Regions from separate parts of the uncultured Salinibacterium sp. genome, predicted to be linked through region 1. Evidence: predicted binding sites of a transcription regulator. Region 1 holds the regulator's gene; the other holds the start of a gene.
The links. Region 1 encodes HspR, which represses chaperone genes until heat shock. Its sites were predicted from a motif close to AAGTTGAGTCNNNNNGACTCAACTT; they were not measured.
Positions count from the first base shown of each region.

Region 2: the regulator HspR is predicted to act here: its motif matches at 2,331-2,355, upstream of AACZ26_RS05475 (Hsp20/alpha crystallin family protein).

Region 1 is NZ_CAXBBH010000001.1:386,684-390,090, reverse strand. It holds gene AACZ26_RS01885 (nitrilase-related carbon-nitrogen hydrolase) at 1-738, opposite strand, end outside; gene AACZ26_RS01880 (DUF2071 domain-containing protein) at 980-1,762, opposite strand; gene AACZ26_RS01875 (heat shock protein transcriptional repressor HspR) at 1,812-2,246, opposite strand; gene AACZ26_RS01870 (DnaJ C-terminal domain-containing protein) at 2,252-3,223, opposite strand; gene AACZ26_RS01865 (nucleotide exchange factor GrpE) at 3,241-3,407, opposite strand, start outside.
Region 2 is NZ_CAXBBH010000001.1:1,111,171-1,114,577, forward strand. It holds gene AACZ26_RS05460 (ATP-dependent DNA helicase RecG) at 1-151, shown strand, start outside; gene coaD (pantetheine-phosphate adenylyltransferase) at 252-740, shown strand; gene fgd (glucose-6-phosphate dehydrogenase (coenzyme-F420)) at 759-1,775, shown strand; gene AACZ26_RS05475 (Hsp20/alpha crystallin family protein) at 1,873-2,313, opposite strand; gene AACZ26_RS05480 (ADP-dependent glucokinase/phosphofructokinase) at 2,439-3,407, opposite strand, start outside.

The DNA.
Region 1 (3,407 bases):
TTCGTCGGTGCCCGATCCGCGCTCTCCCACAAAATTGCCGCGCGGGTCGATCACTTGGCTCGTGCCGTAGAAGTCGACAGCAAGGTCACCGTATTCGTTGTCTTCGCGGCCAACGCGGTTGGGCTGAAGCACAAAGTAGCCATTGGCGACCGCAGCGGCGGGGCCTTCGACCTCCCAGAGACGATTGGAGAGCCCGGGCTTGGTGGCGTTCGGGTTGAACACAATCTCGGCACCGTTGAGACCAAGTTCGCGCCAGCCCTCGGGGAAGTGTCGGTCGTAGCAAATGTAGAGGCCGATGGGGCCAACCGCGGTATTGAAAACGGGGTACCCCATGTTGCCGGGACGGAAGTAGAACTTCTCCCAGAACCGGTCGAGATGAGGAATGTGGTGCTTACGGTACGAACCGAGGTTGGTGCCGTCGGAGTCCACGACCACTGCGGTGTTGTAGTAAACCCCGGTCATGGCCTCTTCGTAGATTGGCAAGATCATGACCATGTCGAGTTCTTTGGCGAGTGCTTGAAAACGCTGCACGATGGGGCCATCAGCGGGCTCGGCGTAGGCGTAATACTTTTTGTCTTCGGTGATTCCAAAATACGGGCCGTAAAACAATTCTTGGAAGCAAATGACTTGAGCGCCCTGCTCTTTGGCATCCCGAGCGAATTGCTCGTGCTTCTGGATCATCGACTCCTTGTCGCCTGTCCACGTGGTTTGAGTGATCGCTGCGCGAACTGTCGTCATGGTGCCTCCTGCGTTATGTGGCGTCGTTGTCTGCGGCGAAAAGCCGAGAGAATGACGCGCTCACGGGAACTATCCCCGTGCCATCATTCTCAGGGTTCATCGTTTCAATCGTGTTGTGCCTATATGACGTTGTGGTTACTCATCATGTCCCTGTGTCAGCAAAGAGGCAATGCTCATTTGTGCTGATGAGACCATATTGCCCAAAATTGTCTATGCGACTTGGGCATATTGCTGAATGACCCTAGGAAGAACGCTCAGACGTCCACACCGGGCGCACAATTGGCCTCGAAATTTGGAGAGGTCGCTGGGGAGTAGCGAACGTCGTCGTGACATCGCTCGCGTACATGACCGAATCCGGCGCGCGGTCAGCGAGGCCCTCAAACCCGGCCTCCGCCAGCAGCCCGTCGTCAAGGTGCACCAGTTCAGCGGGCTGCAAGGGCCACGGCTCGTGGTGGTTGCGACAGTAGATAGTGCGTCCACGGTAGGTCTCGTGAAACGCCCACCGCGCAGTCAGAAACGTCGCAAGCGGGTCAGCCGCGAGCGCAACGCTCGCCGCCGGATCGTCCACGGGACGCACAATGATGTGGGATGCCGCATCCGGCCGGCCATGCCGTTTCGTCTTGTAGGCAACCTGTCCTTCTCGCTGCCCGATCTTCATCGATGCCCACTGATAGGGCAGCCCAAAAGCTGCTCTGGCGGTGAGTACTGGAATCAGGTGCGATGCCTCGAGGGACAGAAAAACAACGCCTCGCCGGCCCTTGTCATCGACAGAATAGAGCCGCACGTTGACTTCGGGAAAATCACCGAGCCACGGGATGCGGGGCCCACCGAAGAAGGAACTGTGCGACATCTGAAAAGCTATGAGCCCCACCCACGTGCTGCCGTTGAGGGTATCCGGGCGGCAGCCTGCTGGCATGAACGGTGCGACGAGCGCGGGGTCTACTTTCCAGTGCAGAAACGAGACTTCGCTCCAGCGTTGTCGAAGAATGGCTGGGCCGCCGAGCGGTGGTGCTTCACGGAACATCAGCGCGCCTTTCGCGGGGTTGCTGGGAGCTCACGCGATGGCCTTGTCATTAGCGTGGCAGCTGGTTATCGCGGCGAACGAACGGCCGCCAGAGCACGACCTGGTCGGTGCGTTCGGCTCTCGTTCCGGCCTTGAGGGAGATCACTTCGCCCGCTTGACCAGCGGCGAAGACGCGGCGACCCGGCCTGGCGAGAAGCTCGTCGGCGAGCGCCGCTTCGAGTTCGCGAACGCGCGAGCTGAGCTCCGTCACCGTGTTTTCTAGATCGAGAATCCGCTTGATGCCTTCGAGGTTGAGGCCTTCGGCGCTGAGCGCCGCAATTTCACGCAACTGCATAACGTCGCGCATAGAGTAACGCCGCGACCGACCGCTGGTTCTCGTGGGAGACACGAGACCCAGACGGTCGTACTGTCGCAGCGTCTGCGGATGCATGCCTGCCAACTCTGCCGCAACGGCAATAGCGAAGGCGGGCGTGAACTCATCCATGGTTATTAGCTCCTGGCTCTGGCAATCAGTTCGTCCCGCGGGTTTTCTGCGGGCATCGCTTCTGCAAAGGCCTCGAGGTGCGCAAGCGCAGCTTCCGGGATGCGGTTGGGCACCGCCACTTGCACTTCGGCAAGCAGGTCTCCCGTTGCTTTCGCTGTCGCGACTCCGCGACCCTTTACCCGCAATACTCGCCCGCTCGGGGTGCCAGGGGCAACCTTCAGTTTCACGGGAGCGCCACCGAGCGTGGGAACCTCGATGGTGGCGCCGAGCACTGCTTCCACAAACGTGACGGGGACAACAACACGAATGTTGTTGCCGTCTCGTTCGAATACCGGATGCTTACGCACGGTCACCGTCAAAACCAAGTCGCCAGCCGGGCCGCCATTGGGGCTCGGCTCACCTTTACCTTTGAGGCGGATCTTCTGACCGTCGCTGACTCCCGCAGGAACCTTGACGTTCATCGGACGACCGCCTGCTGGTTGGAGCTTGATCGTTTCGCCGTTGATCGCTGTCGCGAAGTCGAGCGTTGTGTTCGCCGCCAGGTCACGGCCCTTGGCGGGGCCACCCCGGAAGCCGGGACCGCCGCCAGGGCCGCCCGGCCCACCGAACATGCCACCGAGGAGATCTTCGAAGCTCGCGCTCGACTGACCGCCGCCGTAACTCTGACCGCCGCCACCGAACATGCCACCAAAGACATCTTCGAAGCCGCCGGCTTGGCCGCCCGCTTGGAAGCGGGCGCCCGAGCCCATGGCACGAACCTGATCGTATTCGCGACGCATTTCAGGATCAGAAAGCACGGAATGTGCTTCGCTGATTTCCTTGAAACGCGCCTCAGCTTTCGGATCACCCGGGTTGGAGTCCGGGTGGAACTGGCGCGCGAGTTTGCGATAGGTCTTCTTCAAATCAGCTTCGGAGACATCCTTTGATACACCGAGCACTGCATAAAAGTCCTTATCGAACCAATCTTGGCTAGCCACTACACGCCACCCCCGACTTATTCAGTAGGGCCAGAGACTGCAACCTTCGCGGCACGCACAACGCGCTCACCAAGAATGTAGCCAGGCTCGATGACGTCGGCGATCGTGTTCTCGGTTGCATCCGGGTCGTTCAAGTGCACAACGGCCTCGTGAAAAGCGGGATCGAACGCTTCGCCCTTTTCAC
Region 2 (3,407 bases), 720 kb from region 1:
GGCCAACGACGGTCAGCTCATTACTGAGGCGCGCGAGGCCGCGCAGGGAGTGTTGGTCGATGATCCGACGCTCGTCGAGCATCCGGCCCTAGCGGAGGCGTTGAAGCGTCGACTCGACGAGAGCTCCGAAGCGTTCCTGGGCAAGAACTAGGGTCGATATCGGCGAGCAGGGCACGTGGTTGGGCGAGTGCACATTCCCCGCACAGCGAACTCTCACTCGGCGAGCAAGGTTGAGCCACTATCGTGGAGGCATGAGTCGGATCGCTGTTGTTCCTGGGTCGTTTGACCCTGTCACCCTGGGCCACTTAGACGTGATTGAGCGGGCAGCAAAAACGTTTGACGAGGTGCACGTTCTTGTCGTGCATAATCCCGGCAAAACTGCCCTGTTACCCATAGCGCAGCGCGTCTCGCTCATTGAGCAAGCGGTGGCGGATGCCAGGCTCGTCGGCAACATCCGGGTCACGAGTTGGAGCATGGGCTTGCTTGTCGACTACTGCACAGAGGTCGGTGCGAGTGTGATTGTGAAGGGCATCCGGTCTCAAGTGGATGTCGCCTACGAAACGCCCATGGCGATTGTCAACCGAGATCTTGCTGCCGTCGAGACGATCTTCATGCTGCCGAATCCGGCGCACGCGCACGTCTCGAGTTCACTGGTCCGCCAAGTTGCCGCACTCGGCGGAGATGTTGCCCCCTATGTTCCGCGCGCCGTTTCTGATTTTTTACAGGCGCCTCGCGAATAACACCGGCACAATGGAGTTATGACTCTCACTCTCGGATACAAAGCGTCAGCTGAACAATTCGCCCCACGTGAACTCGTAGAGATCGCAGTCGCGGCCGAAGCGCACGGCATGGAGAGTGTTTCCGTCAGTGACCACTTTCAGCCGTGGCGTCACGAAGGCGGTCATGCACCGTTTTCGTTGAGCTGGATGGCGGCCGTGGGGGAGCGCACGAGCACGATTCGCATCGGCACGAGCGTGATGACTCCAACGTTCCGTTACAACCCTGCCGTGCTTGCTCAGGCGTTTGCGACGATGGGCTGCCTTTACCCGGGGCGCGTCATGCTTGGCGTGGGAACCGGCGAGGCGCTCAACGAGATCGCCACCGGATTCCGTGGTGCCGGCGAGCAAGATTGGCCCGAGTTCAAGGAGCGCTTCGCTCGCTTGCGCGAATCGGTTCGCCTCATGCGTGAGCTCTGGACCTCAGACCGTGTGTCTTTTGACGGCGAGTACTACTCCACCCACGGCGCAAGCATTTATGACCGCCCCGACGAGCCGATCCCGGTGTACATTGCTGCCGGTGGCCCGATGGTGGCTCGCTATGCGGGGCGTGCTGGCGACGGCTTTATCTGCACCTCGGGCAAGGGCATGGAACTCTATAACGACGCGCTCATTCCTGGCGTCAAGGAGGGTGCGGCCAAGGCTGGCCGCAGTTTCGAAGACATCGACCGGATGATCGAGATCAAGCTCTCCTACGATACCGATGCCGAACTCGCCCTTGAGAACACACGTTTCTGGGCGCCACTTGCGCTCTCCAAAGAACAAAAGCATGACATCACCGACCCTGTCGAGATGGAACGTGCTGCTGATGCCTTGCCGATCGAGCAGATCGCGTCACGGTGGATCGTGGGCAACGATCCCGACAAGATCGTTGAAGAAATTCGGCAGTATGTGGATGCCGGACTCAACCATCTTGTATTCCATGCGCCCGGCGGCGACCAGCGTCGTTTCCTCGAACTCTTCGAGCGCGACATTGCTCCGCGATTGCGAGCGCTGTAGGGCTGCGGATGCAGGTTTCTTAAGCAACGAGGGCGGATGCGTGAAGCATCCGCCCTCGTTGCTCTGTCGGCTGGAAACGCCGACTCTCTCGGTTGAACTAGCTCGCGACCGCGGCAGTTTCGGTTGCACGTGCCTGGTTCGCCGAGTTAGTGCTGACCTCGATTTTGCGAGGCTTCGCTTTTTCTGAAACCGGGATGATCACGCTGAGCACACCATTGTCGTAGCTGGCGCTGATGTTTTCGCGGTCGATGCCGGCACCAATGCTGAACTGGCGCAGGTACGAACCATAACGACGCTCTTGCGAGAGCCACTTGGCTCCTTCGCGTTCGCCTGCGGTGCGTTCAGCGCGAATCGTCAGGAGCTGGCCGTCAACGTCAACGTCAACGGAGCCGGGGTCTACTCCCGGGAGGTCGGCGCTGAGGACGTACTCGTCGGCCTGGCGGTAGAGATCCACGGGCATGGGCTGGGTGCCGACGCGGGACTGGGCTGCTGTAGTGAGCCGCTCAAGTTCGGCAAAAGGATCAAATGACTGTGTCATGGGAAACCCCTTTCTCAAAGTTGAGTCCCTTTGACTCAACAATGAAAAATTAGCACTCTGACCCTGCGAGTGCCAAGTTTTTTGCCTTCACGTTCGCTGAGAACGTACGCTCCTCAGGAAAGCAGTTAGCGAGCAAGCGCCGCGACGAACCCGCCCACAAAAGTGTCGCCCAAACCGATAGTGGTGGGGGTCAGGGTGTCGAGTTGTAGACCGGGAACGGTCACGGCGCTTGCTCCGAATGTGGCCGCGAGCTCGAGGGCAACAGCGGTGCCGGCAGTGCTCGTGGGGAAGGCTTCGACCCGCGCGTAGTCGGCAGCGGTGAAACCATCGCCATACACATACCGCGTGCTTGCCATCACGACACCGCCGCGCAGGGCGTGTGCGTAGTTGTGCGGTCGATCTCCGAGAGCGATTGACCAGTACTTCGTGTGCACGACAAGCACGCGCGCGGGGATAAGAGCGTGGAGTTGAACGAGGTCGAGGTGCAATTGATGGGCATCCAGAAGCTCAACACGTCGGCCGAGGTAGGCCTGCATTTCGTCTTCATTCATGCTGTACACGTCAATAATGTCGATGAGGGCATCGCGCACACGGATGCTGAGTTCAGGTACGTGGTAACCAGCGTCTTCGTAGAAGACGATGGCGCTGTCGGGAAGGTGATTCATGTGCCGGCGGATGCTCGTCAACCGCTGGGTGAGTACTCCCGGTTCTTGAATCACATTGAAACCCGAGAACATGAAAACGTCAGTGTTAGAGAGTTCTGCGCCTAGCTCATCGCTGAGGCGGAGTTCGCGATTGGGCGGGTCGTTGGTGAAGATCACACGGTTGGGGTGCGGGGAACGGATTGCGATATCGCCTGCGACGACACTCGCACCCTCGCCAAACTGCACGATGAGGTGGGGGTCGAGAGAGTCTTCCTGCGCGCTCGAAATATAGCGCGTACTCTCCGGCAATAAGCGACGCACGTTGTCATCGATGCTGACGAGGTGCACAGTTGCCGGGATATTGAGCGCCTCCATCGCGATGGCTGCCCGCACACACGTGCCACCGAGCGTGATCTCGGTGGAGAAACGCGCCGCGAACTGCTCAACGAT